Regions from separate parts of the Ancylobacter sp. IITR112 genome, predicted to be linked through region 2. Evidence: predicted binding sites of a transcription regulator. Region 2 holds the regulator's gene; each other region holds the start of a gene.
The links. The regulator LexA, encoded in region 2, represses DNA repair genes until DNA is damaged. The targets are predictions, from matches to a motif close to TGTTCNNNNTGTGTTCNG.
Positions count from the first base shown of each region.

Region 1 (4,206 bases), 1.3 Mb from region 2:
GATTGGTCAGCAGCGCCGCGAGATCGCCGGCCTTGGCGATGACCGGGCCGGAGGTGGAGCGGAAACCGACGCCGAGTTCGCGCGCCACGATTTGCGCCAGCGTGGTCTTACCCAGCCCCGGCGGGCCGACGAACAGCACATGGTCCAGCGCCTCGCCGCGCGCCTTGGCGGCCTTGATGAAGATGTCGAGATTGGCCCGCGCCTGCTCCTGCCCGACGAACTCGGCGAGGTTCTGCGGCCGCAGCGACGCCTCGGCGAGATCTTCCTCGCGCTTGTCGGGGGCAACGAGGCGCTTTGCGTTCATCGCCCTGTCTCCCGCTCGCGCGGAGGAAACACCCCGCCGGCGATCAGCACGCCGGTGGCGAGGGCCACAGAGGCGGCGAGAATGGGCGCCAGCAGCAGGGCGCGCTGCTCGACCAGCGGGCGGAACTCGCGAAAATCATAGGACAGCACGATGACGGCGAGCGGCAGCAGCGCCACCACCACAGCGGCCGCCAGCACGAACAGCGGCGCGCGCGGCCGGAAGGAGAGCGCGAAGGCGCAGACGCCTGCGACCACTCCGCCCGGCACCACCGCGATCGCCGCATAGGTCGCGGAAGCCGCGCTATGCATCAGCCGCTCGATGGTGAGAACGGCGAGAATGGCCCCGCCATAGGCGAAGATCATCGCCGGAATGCGCGCCTGCCACGGCCAGGGCCGCGGCTGCCCCGCCCCGCGTCCACGGGAGGCGCTGGTGAAGCGCAGCATCATCGCGCCAGTTCCTTCAGCCCGAGGCGAATCAGCCGGGCCGTATCGGCGCCCTCGCCGGCCTCGCGCAGCGCGGCGGCGACAGCCGCGCTCGCCTGGACCTGCGCGTAGCCCAGATTAACCAGCGCCGACACAGCATCCGCCACCGGCGCAGGCGCCTGCCGGTCCTCGATCTGCGCGGCGAGGCCCGCCACCGCCGGATCGACGCTGGCAAAGCCCGGTGCCTTGTCCTTCAGTTCCGCGACGATGCGCGCCGCCACTTTGGGGCCGACGCCATTGGCGCGCGCCACCATCACCTTGTCACCGAGCGCCACTGCATTGGCGAGTTCGGCCGGGGAAAGCGTCGAGAGCACGTTGAGCGCCACCTTGGAGCCGACGCCCTGCACATTCTGCAGCAGCAGGAACCAGCTTTTTTCCGCCGGCGTGGCGAAGCCGTAAAGCCGGATCATGTCTTCGCGCACGAAGGTTTCGATGAACAGCACCGCCGCCTCGCCGACCTTGGGCAGTGCCTGCAGCGTGCGGCCGGAGCAGTGGACGAGATAGCCCACGCCTTGCACATCGAGGATCACATGGTCGTCGCCATAGAAGTCGACGAGGCCCTTGAGCTTGCCGATCATCGTGCCGCCGCCTTTGCCGTGAGCTTCGGCGGCACTTTTGCCGCCATTTGCGCCTTCATCGCCGCCATGCCCCGATGCTGCGCGTGCGTCACCGCCACCGCAAGCGCGTCCGCCGCGTCGTCGGTGGTGAAATCGGCCTGCGGCAGCAGGATTTTCATCATCAGCCGGATCTGCGCCTTCTCCGCCCGGCCGGCGCCGACCACGGTCTTCTTCACCAGCAGCGCTGCATATTCGGACACCGGCACACCGGCCAGCGCCGGGGTCAGCATCACCACGCCGCGCGCCTGGCCGAGCTTGAGCGTCGAGGCCGGGTTGACGTTGACGAAGGTTTCCTCCACCGCCGCCTCATCGGGGGCGTAGGCGCGCAGCACCTGCATCAGTCCGGTGTGCAGGCAGGCCAATCGCTCGGCGAGACTTCCCTCGTCCGGCGGCATTACTGTGCCGCAGGCGATGAAGCTCAGCCGCGTGCCGGCAGCCTCGATCACCCCCCAGCCGGTGCGGCGGAGGCCCGGATCGAGCCCGAGAATGCGAATCGGCGACGGCACCATGCCCTAGGGCGTACCCGAACAAAGGACGAACGCCTAGGGGCCGCACCCCACAGGCGAGAGCCAAGACCGGTCATGGTGAACGCGCGGTTAACGCGCACGGCATCAGCGCCCGCCGGTAAAGGCGCCGCTCGCCAGCGTTACCCCCACCCCGGTCGCCACCACGCCGATGATTGCCGCCGTGTCGGGATGCTCGCCCAGAACCGGCACGGCGATCAGCGCCGCCAGCGCCGGCACCAGCCCGGTGAAGGCGGCGGCGCGCGAGGAGCCCAGCCGCTCAATGGCGATGCCGAAAGCAACCAGCGCGACGACACCCGACAGCAGGCCCTGGATGAGAAGCTGGAAGAGGATTTCCCGGCCATAGCCGCTGTGGACCGCGTCGATCACACCGGGGAGGCCGTAAGGCGTGAGCACAACCGTCGACCACAAGCCGATCAAACCCACCGTCTCCGTCGCCTTCAGCCCGGTGCGGCGGAAGGCCAGCGTGTAGCCGGCCCACATCGTCGCCCCGGCCAGCAGCAGCGCATGGCCGCGCCAGGCGCCGTCCTGCGGGTAGAGCAGCCCCCTTCCGCCGAGTGTCAGCACGCCGAGCGCGATGGCGGCGAAGCCGATCGCCCGCGCCGTGCCCAGCCGCTCGCGGAACACCAGCACCGAGATGGCGGCAACGATCAGCGGCATGGTGCCGGGCAGCAGCGGACCGACATCCGCCGCCGGCACGAAGCGCATGGCGGTGGCGACATCGAGAAAGAAGAAGGCTCCGGCGCCGAGAAAGCACAACAGGAAAGGTCGCCATGCCGTCTTCGGCCACAGGCCGACGCGCCACCAGGCGGGGGCGAGCACCACCGCCGGCACGATGAAGCGCAGCCATCCAATGGTCGCCGGCGGCAGATGCCCGTGCACGGCATGGCGGGTGGAAACGATCCAGCCGCCCCAGATGGCGATGGCGAGCAGCGCGCAGCCGGCGCCGACGAGGCGGTCGGACAATGAGAGTTCGGCCGCGCTAGCCGGCATCAACGCAGAAGCGGACTTGGTCATGAGCAGGGCTCCCGCGCCGCACAGGCGCGCGAAAAGGGGTGCCCGGAATGGCGGGCGACGTGTTGGGGGGAATGTGGCGTGCGCGACCCGTCGGCACAAATGCGTTTTGCGAATAGCCACGTTCGCGAAATCCGATGGATGGGCTCCTTCGATCGCGGGTCGTGTTGACGGCATCCCGGCACGGGTCTAGCTCTACGGACGCAGGCCACGGCGGCGTGCGCCGTCCCCGGTTGGTATATGGTCGTTGATCCCGCCCTGGCCTGGGCCTTTCTCACCGCGCTTATCGCCGGCGTCACGCGCGGCTTTTCCGGCTTTGGCGGGGCGCTGATCTTCGTGCCACTGGTCAGCGCCGCCTATGGTCCGCGCGTCGCCGCCCCCTCGCTTCTCGTCATCGACACGTTGATGACGCTGCCCTTCGTCCTGCCGGCGCTGCGCGCCTGCATCTGGCGGCAGGTCGCGCCGCTGGCCGTTGGGGCGGTGGTGGCGGTGCCCGCCGGGGTCTGGGTACTGCAGCACACCGACCCGCTGGCGCTGCGCTGGGCGCTCGCCGGTCTCGGCCTCGGGCTGCTCGGCCTGCTGGCGTCCGGCTGGCGCCATACGGGCCGGCACACATTGCCGGCGACGCTGGGTGTCGGCGCCGTCGCCGGTTTCTGCGGCGGCGCGGCGCAGATGTCCGGTCCCGCCGTTGTGGTTTATTGGCTTGGCAGCGGCCAGCCCGCGGCGCTGGTGCGGGCGAATCTGTTCGGCTTCTTCGCGTTGGTGACGCTGGCGACCGGCAGTTCCTATGCGCTCGGCGGCCTGTTCACCGCCGAGGTCGGTCGCCTCACCCTGTTTCTCGGGCCCGCCTATGCCGCCGGGCTCTTCATGGGCGCGCGTGCCTTCCGTGGCGCGTCCGACCGGCACTACCGCGTCGCCGCCTATTGGGTGATCGCCCTCGCCGCCCTCATCAGCCTGCCGCTGTTCGACCCGCTGATCGGGCGGTGAGCGGCGCGCCGCTCAGCCGCCCATCTTCGCCATGAAGGCGTCGGAGAGCTCGAAATTGGCATAGACGTTCTGCACGTCGTCATTGTCGTTGAGGTTGTCGACGAGGCGCATCAACTTTTCCGCCACTTCATCGTCCACTGCCACCGTGTTCTGCGGCCGCCAGACGAGGCCGGACTTGCGCGGCTCGCCGAATTTGGCCTCCAGCGCGCGGGCGACCTCGTGCAGATTCTCCACAGAGCACACGACCTCATGGCCGTTCTCGTCCGAGGTCACGTCGT
Region 1 covers NZ_JBGCUS010000001.1:3,038,091-3,042,296, forward strand. Annotated here, with positions in the region: gene ruvB (Holliday junction branch migration DNA helicase RuvB) at 1-304, opposite strand, end outside; gene AAC979_RS14485 (hypothetical protein) at 301-750, opposite strand; gene ruvA (Holliday junction branch migration protein RuvA) at 747-1,364, opposite strand; gene ruvC (crossover junction endodeoxyribonuclease RuvC) at 1,361-1,912, opposite strand; gene AAC979_RS14500 (DMT family transporter) at 2,015-2,944, opposite strand; gene AAC979_RS14505 (TSUP family transporter) at 3,182-3,928, shown strand; gene AAC979_RS14510 (YebC/PmpR family DNA-binding transcriptional regulator) at 3,941-4,206, opposite strand, start outside.
Region 1: the regulator LexA is predicted to act here: its motif matches at 1,927-1,944, upstream of ruvC (crossover junction endodeoxyribonuclease RuvC).

Region 2 (4,206 bases):
CGGGGAAGAGGGTGGGGTGGCCGTGGCGCTGGTGACCGGCCTGCGCGACACGGTGCCGGAGGCGATTGAGGAGAGCATGCGCGTCTCCGGCCTGTCGCATGTGCTGTCCATTTCGGGTTTGCACATGGCGCTGGTCGCCAGCACCGTGTTCTTCCTCGCCCGCGCGCTGCTGGCTCTGCTGCCGGAACTGGCACTTTATCGACCCATCAAGGCCTGGGCAGCGCTGCCGGCCATGGCGTCGGCGAGTTTCTATCTTCTGCTGTCCGGCGCCGAGGTGGCGACCCAGCGCGCCTATGTGATGACGCTGCTCGTGCTGGCGGGAATCGTGCTCGGCCGCCCGGCGCTGACGCTGCGGACGCTCGCCGTGGCGGCGCTGGGCCTGCTCATCCTCTCGCCCCGCGCGGTGCTCGACCCAGGGGCGCAAATGTCCTTCGCGGCCACGCTGGGGCTCGTCGCGGCCTATGAGCGCTTCGGCTTTCTCTTCACGCTTGCGCCGGCCAAGGCGGGCCGCTGGCTCAGCGTGCCGGGGCGCTATATCGCCGGGCTGGTGCTGGCCTCGCTGGCGGCGGGGCTTGCGACAGCGCCCTATGCCGCTTACCACTTCCAACGCCTCGCCCCGCTCAGTCTGCTGGCCAATCTTGGCGCCATGCCGGTGGTCTCGTTCATCGTCATGCCCGCCGGGCTTGCCGGGGCGGTGCTGATGCCGTTCGGTTGGGACGATCCGGCCTGGCGGCTGATGGGGTGGGGCCTTGCCCGCATGCGCGACATCTCCGATCTGGTCGCCGCGCTGCCCGGCGCGGATCGCGGCGTGCCGGCGATGCCGGCCGCCAGCCTCATCGTCATCAGCCTCGCACTCGTGGTGCTCTGCCTCGCCCGCACCCGGCTGGTCGCGCTGGCGCCGGTACTTGCGCTTGCCGGCCTCGCCATCGCGTCCATGGCGCCGCGGCCCGATCTCTTTGTCGATGCCGAGGCACGGACCGTGGCGGTGCGTGGCCGCGACGGAGTCCTCGCCTTCATGGGCGACCGTGACCGCGGGGTCGACCGGCGCTTCGCGGTGGAGCAATGGCTGGGCGCGGATGGGGCGAGATCGCGCTTCGGCAGCCGGGACCTGACAACCGCCGCGGCCTGCGATCCGCTCGGCTGCACGCTGCCTCTGCCGGACGGGCGGCTGGTGGCTCTGTCCCGTGACCGGGAGTCGCTGGAGGATGATTGTCGCTTGGCTGCCGTGCTGGTGACGCCTTTCGCACCGCCGCTCGACTGCCCGGCGACAATCATCTACCGCGACGCGCGCATGTCTCCCGGCGCCGTCGCCGGCACGCTGCGGCAGGATGGAAGCCTTGCCCTGATAACGGCGCGCCGGTCACCGGGCACACGGCCATGGGAGCCCGCCGCCGTGCCTCCGCCATCGCCATCGCCACTCTCGCGACGGGGCGCGACACCCGGGGCGGGCGGTCGGGACGATACAGGCCGCACCATCTCCTCGCCGCTTGGGACGTTTGCGGGGTCACCGACGGGTCTCCCGGTCCCTTCTGACGTCAGCGAGCGCGTGCCTGCCTTCGACCCGGAGACTGCAGCACCCGGGGACGACCCTCAATAGCGGCGGAAAAGCCCGACCAGCTTGCCTTGGATACGCACCCGATCCGGACCGAAAATGCGCGTCTCATAGGCCGGGTTTGCCGCCTCCAGCGCGATCGAGGCGCCCTTGCGGCGCAGGCGCTTCAGCGTGGCTTCCTCATCGTCGATCAGCGCGACGACAATCTCGCCCGTGCTGGCGGCGTCGCATTTGCGGATCAGTGCCAGGTCGCCGTCGAGAATGCCTGCTTCGACCATCGAATCGCCGCGCACTTCCAACGCGAAATGCTCGCCACCCGACAGCATTTCCGGCGGCATGCTGATCGTGTGGTCGCGCGACTGGATCGCGGAGATCGGCGTGCCGGCGGCGATCCGGCCCATGACCGGGATCGGCACCACGCGGCGCTCGGAATCCTCGTCCGATACCGGCCGCACCTTGCCGAGACTGCCTTCGATGACATTGGGCGAAAAGGTGCGGGCCAGCCTCGGGGGCTGGGTGTCCTCCGGCAGGCGCACAACCTCCAGCGCCCTTGCCCGGTTCGGCAGGCGGCGGATGAAGCCGCGCTCTTCCAGCGCGGTGATCAGCCGGTGAATCCCTGACTTGGAGCGCAGGTCCAGCGCCTCTTTCATCTCCTCAAAGGATGGGGGCACGCCATCGCGCTGGAGGCGTTCATTGATGAACAGAAGCAGCTCATGCTGTTTGCGGGTGAGCATCGAGAGAACCCCGTCTGCCGGGCCGGCGCCGGTACGAAACAAATCACGAACAAAGACTAGCCGTTCCTATTGTGTTCTACAATGGGTAAAGAGAGATTAAACGGCGACGCGGGCCTGTTTTGGCAATTGCGGCTTGATCCTGGCCCATGCCCGCGCGTGTCACAGCGTCTGGGCGTACTGCTCATAGGCGTCGTGGACGATCGCGATGTGGTCACGCATGGCGCCGCCGGCGCCATCGCGGTCGCCGCGCTGGATGGCGGTCACCACCCGGTCATGCTCGGCATGGGAGAGGGCGAGACGCCCCAAGGCCCGGAACTGGGCGCGGCGGAAGGGCGAAAGCCGGCGCCGTGTGCCGAGCGTCAGTTCGATAAGGTAGTCATTATGGCTGCCGGCATAAATCGAGGTGTGGAACTGTTCATTGGCCTCTCGATAGGCGGCAAAATCGCCCAGCCGCATCAATTCCCCCATGTCGGCGTGCAATCGCTCCAATTGCTGGCGCTCGGGCGGCGTCATCTTCAAGGCGCACAGTCCCGCGCAAAGCGCTTCCAGTTCGGCCATCACCTCGAACATGTTCTGCAGCCGGGCGACGCTGGGGCGCGCCACCACGGCGCCGCGATGCGGGCGGGCGTCGACCAGACCGGAGGCGACCAGTTCGCGCAGCGCTTCGCGGACCGGGGTGCGCGATACACCGAAGCGGGCAGCGAGCGCCGTCTCGTCAAGCGAGGCCCCCGGCGGCAGCGTTCCGCGGGTGATCTCGTCGGCCAGTTGCATGCGCAGCTCCTCGGCGCGCGTTTTCCGGCCGGTGCGGGCTGAAGGATCGGGCGGGAGGCGGAGAGGCAGCACGGTCATGAGCGCACAGAAAACCCATTCGGCCGCCCGCATGCCGGAGAGCCGTGCTCATCCATATCCCTGCGGCTCGGCGTCACCAAGAGTTCACACAGGCTCGTCGATGACACTTACATGGGCGGCGACGACCTTCCAGCCTTCCGGCAGGCGCCGCCAGGTCTGCATCTGGCGACCTACCCGACCCGGGGTCGCAGGCCGCCGGAACAGTGTGGAGGCGACCGCCATGTCGCGGCCATAGGTGGTGATGACGGTGCCTTCCAGCGTGCGCGCGAGGCCCGTCGGCGGGCGCGCAGCGCGGAAGGCGCGGATCGCTTCGATACCGTAAAGGTTCTCGCCGCCGCCATAGCGGATGGTGCGTGCATCATCCCAGAACAGCGCGTCGAGCTCAGCGAGGTCGTTTTCGACCAGCGCGCGCTCGTAACGCTCGAAGGCCGTGCGGACCTCCGCCAGCACCTCCGGAAGATTGATCTCCATGGCCGCCCCTCATTTCAACCGTTCGTGGCCGAGCACACAGGCGCGACGGGGCGGCGTCAATCCTCCAGCCGCAGAATCTCGCACATCTCGCCAGCCTTGGCGGCCGGAGCATGCGGGCGGCGAACAAGGAGAGCATCGGCGCGGGCGAGCTGGCGCAGCATGGAACTGTCCTGCACCGGCAGCGCCCGCACCAGCGGCAGCCCCTCGGCGTCGCCGACGATTTCGGCGCGCTGGAAATCCATGCGCTGCTCATTCGCCGACACGTCGCTGGCGAGCCGAGCGGGCTCAAGCGCGGGATGGGCCGGCACCGGCAGTCCTTGCAGGGCCTTGATCAGCGGAACCAGGAACAGCAGCGCGCACACATGCGCCGAGACCGGGTTGCCCGGCAGGCCGAGCACCTGCGTCTGCGCGCCTCGGCCGAACATCAGCGGCTTGCCGGGCCGCAGCGCGATCTTGTGCACGGCGAGGGCGATGCCCTCGGCGGTGAGCGCCGGCGCGATGAGGTCGTGGTCGCCGACCGAAGCGCCGCCCGTTGTCACCAGCACGTCGAAGCCGCCGTCCAGCGCGGCGCGCACGCCGGCCCGCGTTGCCGCCATCGTA
Region 2 covers NZ_JBGCUS010000001.1:1,756,001-1,760,206, reverse strand. Annotated here, with positions in the region: gene AAC979_RS08440 (ComEC/Rec2 family competence protein) at 1-1,597, shown strand, start outside; gene lexA (transcriptional repressor LexA) at 1,591-2,286, opposite strand; gene AAC979_RS08430 (GntR family transcriptional regulator) at 2,446-3,135, opposite strand; gene hpxZ (oxalurate catabolism protein HpxZ) at 3,220-3,606, opposite strand; gene glp (gephyrin-like molybdotransferase Glp) at 3,663-4,206, opposite strand, start outside.

Region 3 (4,206 bases), 2.1 Mb from region 2:
GGCGGCTCGGCGGCGGCTCCATACGCAACCGGGGGCGCCGCCCGGCCCTTCACGCCGCGGCGGCGTGGCGGTCGGCCGCGGCGCGGTAGGCCAGCGCTTCCGCCAGATGGGCCCGGCCCACCGTCTCGGCCCCGGCGAGATCGGCGAGCGTGCGCCCCACACGCAGCACGCGGTGATAGCCGCGAGCGGAGAGCCGCATCAGCCGCGCCGCATCCGCCAGCAGCGCGGTGCCGGCGGCGTCGGGGGTGGCGATCTCTTCCAGGATCGGGCCCGTGGCCTCGGCATTGGTGAACAGATCGGGCCGGCCGAGGGCGAGGAAACGCTCGCGCTGCAGTAGGCGTGCCTGCGCCACCCGCCGCGCCACAACGGCGCTGGGTTCCGACGGGCCGGGGCGGACGAGATCGACCGCCGCCACCGCCGGCACGTCGAGATGGAGGTCGACGCGGTCGAGAAACGGGCCGGACAGCCGCGCCTGATATTCCGCCGCGCAGCGCGGCCCGCGCCGGCAGCTCTGCCCCGGCTCGCCGGCCCGGCCGCAGCGGCACGGATTCATCGCCGCGATGAGCTGGAAGCGGGCGGGGTAGGAAATGCGGTGATTGGCACGGGCGATGACCGCCTCGCCCGTCTCCAGCGGCTGGCGCAGCGAATCGAGCACGGCGGGGGTGAATTCCGGCAATTCGTCGAGGAACAGCACGCCATTATGCGCCAGCGACACCTCGCCCGGCCGCGCGCGCATGCCGCCGCCCACCATCGCCGCCATGCTGGCGGAATGATGCGGGGCGCGGAACGGGCGCCGGCTGGTCAGCGCCCCGCCCTGCAGCGTGCCGGCCACCGAGGCAACCATCGACACTTCCAGCAGCTCGGAAGGGGTGAGGGGCGGCAGCAGCGAGGGCAGGCGCTGCGCCAGCATCGACTTGCCGGCGCCGGGGGGGCCGCTGAGCAGCAGGTTGTGACGGCCGGCGGCGGCGATCTCCAACGCCCGACGGGCGGTCTCCTGCCCCTTCACATCGGCGAGATCAGGCAATTGCGCCGTCCCCGCCTCCAGCCGGGGCTCCGGGCGGGAGAGCAATTGACGGCCGGCGAAATGGTTGACGAGCTGGATCAGCGAGTGCGGCGCCAGCACCGCCATGTCCGGGCTCGCCCAGGCCGCCTCCGGCCCGCAGGCTTCCGGGCAGATGAGGCCGTGGCTGCGCGCATTGGCGCCGATGGCCGCCGGCAGCACGCCGGACACGGCGGCGATGCGCCCGTCGAGCGCGAGTTCCCCGACCACGGTGAAGCCGTCGAGCGCGTCCGGGCCGATGGCGCCAATCGCCGCCATCAGCCCGAGGGCGATGGGCAGGTCGTAATGGCTGCCTTCCTTCGGCAGGTCGGCCGGGGCGAGGTTGACGGTGATGCGGCGGGCGGGAAGCGCAAGGCCGGAGGCGGTGAGGGCGGCGCGCACCCGCTCCTTCGCTTCGGTGACCGCCTTGTCGGCGAGGCCGACGAGATTGAAGGCCGGCAGGCCCGGGCTCACCTGAACTTGAACATCGACCGGGCGGGTCTCGACCCCCTCGAACGCCACCGTCGCCACACGCTGGACCATCGCGCCCTCCCCGCCGGGGTTCGTTGCGGCGCGGCTTTCCGCACCCGCTGGTGGCAGAATACGGCCTCAGGTACGCAGGTCAAGAACAAGTAGGGAACAAACGGCGGGAACCCCGCCGAAAGGTCGGGGCGCCGATGCGCCAGATTGGTGATAGAGAAATTCTATCGTGGCACGGAACACCTGCATTGATTTGGGTTTCGCCCCGTACCATCCTTACCTTTGGAAAATTCTAAAAGAAGGCTACGGGAGAAATGCCGCATTACGAGCCCTGGAGCGACGAGCGCGCCCGCGCGGTCATTGATGAGTTCTCTCATCTTGAAGGCCCGCTAATGCCGATGCTCCACGCGGTGCAGGAGACGTTCGGCCACGTTCCCGACGCCGTCGTGCCCATGCTGGCCGAAAAGCTCAACGTCTCGCGCGCCGAGGTGCACGGGGTGGTGACCTTCTATCATGATTTCCGCCACGAGCCGGCCGGCCGCCATGTGCTGAAGCTCTGCCGCGCCGAGGCCTGCCAGGCGGCGGGCGGCGATGCGCTGGCCGAACACGCTGAACACCGGCTCGGCTGCAAGCTCGGCGAGACCACGGCGGACGGGCGCGTCACTGTCGAGCCGATCTATTGCCTCGGCCTGTGCGCCACCGCTCCTTCCGCCATGCTGGATGGTCGCATCGTCGCGCGGCTCAATGAGCGCCGGCTCGACGCCCTGATCGAGGAGGCCCAGTCGTGAGCGCCACCGGGACTGTCCGCATCTACGTTCCCAAGGATGCCTGCGCCATCGCCTGCGGCGCCGACGAGGTGGCCGAGGCGATCGCCGCCGCTGCCCTGACCCGTAAGCAGCCGATCGAGATCGTGCGCAACGGTTCGCGCGGCATGCTGTGGCTGGAGCCGATGATCGAGGTCGTCACCGACGAGGGCCGCATCGCCTATGGCCCGGTCGAGGCCGGCGATGTCGACGGCCTGTTCGCGGCGGGCTTCCTCACCGGCGGCGCGCATGCGCTGCGCATCGGCAAGCCGGAGGAGCACCCCTTCCTCGCCAAGCAGACCCGCCTCACCTTCGCCCGCTGCGGTATCATCGACCCGGCCTCCTATGCCGATTACCGCGCTCATGGCGGCTATAAGGGGCTGGAGCGCGCGCTGCAGCTCGGGCCGGCCGAGATCATCGAGGAAGTGAAGAAGTCCGGCCTGCGCGGCCGTGGCGGCGCCGGCTTCCCGACCGCCATCAAGTGGAAGACGGTGGCCGACGCCAAGGCCGACCGCAAATATATCGTCTGCAATGCCGACGAAGGCGATAGCGGCACCTTCGCCGACCGCATGATCATGGAAGGCGACCCGTTCGAGCTGATCGAGGGCATGACCATCGCCGGCATCGCGGTGGGCGCCACCAAGGGCTATGTCTACACCCGTTCCGAATATCCCCACGCCATCTGGGCGATGGAGAAGGCGATCGAGGTGGCGCGCGCCCACGGCATGCTCGGCGTCAACATCGCCGGCTCGGCCTACAGCTTCGACATGGAAGTGCGCATGGGCGCCGGCGCCTATGTGTGCGGCGAGGAAACAGCCCTGCTCGACAGTCTGGAAGGCAAGCGCGGCACGGTGCGCGCGAAGCCGCCGCTGCCGGCGCATAAGGGCCTGTTCCAGAAGCCGACCGTCATCAACAACGTGCTCTCGCTCACCGCCGTGCCGCATATCCTGGCCGATGGCGGCGAGTTCTACGCCAATTTCGGCATGGGTCGCTCGCGCGGCACGATGCCGATCCAGATCGCCGGCAATGTGAAGTTCGGCGGCTTGTTCGAAACCGCCTTCGGCATCACGCTGGGCGAGCTGATCAACGACATTGGCGGCGGCACCGCCACCGGCAAGCCGGTGAAGGCCGCGCAGGTCGGCGGCCCGCTCGGCGCCTATGTGCCGACCTGGCAGTTCGACCTGCCCTTCGACTACGAGGCTTTCGCGGCCAAGGACGCGCTGATCGGCCATGGCGGCATCGTCGTGTTCGATGAGAGCGCCGACCTCGCCAAGATGGCGCGCTTCGCCATGGAGTTCTGCTCCGTGGAAAGCTGCGGCAAGTGCACGCCCTGCCGCATCGGCTCGACGCGCGGCGTCGAACTGATGGACAAGATCATTGCCGGCGAGCGCGTCGAGGCCAATCTCGCCACGCTCACCGACCTCTGCCAGACCATGAAGCTTGGATCGCTTTGCGCCCTTGGCGGGTTTACCCCCTATCCGGTGCTGAGCGCGCTGAACCATTTCCCCGAGGAATTCGGCGCACCCCCGCGCCGCCTCGAAGCCGCCGAATGAGGAGGACGCATCATGTCTCTCATCCATGAGATCGACTACGGTACGCCGGCTCCGAAGACCGACAAGATGGTGACCCTCACCATCGACGGGATGGAAGTGACCGTGCCGGAAGGCACCTCCATCATGCGCGCGGCTATGGAGATGGGGACGCAAATCCCCAAGCTTTGCGCCACCGATTCGCTGGAGGCGTTCGGCTCCTGCCGCCTCTGCCTGATCGAGATCGAGGGCCGCAACGGTACCCCGGCCTCCTGCACCACGCCGGTGGCGCCGGGCATCAAGGTCCACACCCAGACCCCGCGTCTCGCCCAGCTTCGCAAGGGCGTGATGGAGC
Region 3 covers NZ_JBGCUS010000001.1:3,853,218-3,857,423, forward strand. Annotated here, with positions in the region: gene AAC979_RS18350 (YifB family Mg chelatase-like AAA ATPase) at 50-1,582, opposite strand; gene AAC979_RS18355 (formate dehydrogenase subunit gamma) at 1,834-2,307, shown strand; gene AAC979_RS18360 (formate dehydrogenase beta subunit) at 2,304-3,875, shown strand; gene fdhF (formate dehydrogenase subunit alpha) at 3,888-4,206, shown strand, end outside.
Region 3: the regulator LexA is predicted to act here: its motif matches at 1,664-1,681, upstream of AAC979_RS18350 (YifB family Mg chelatase-like AAA ATPase).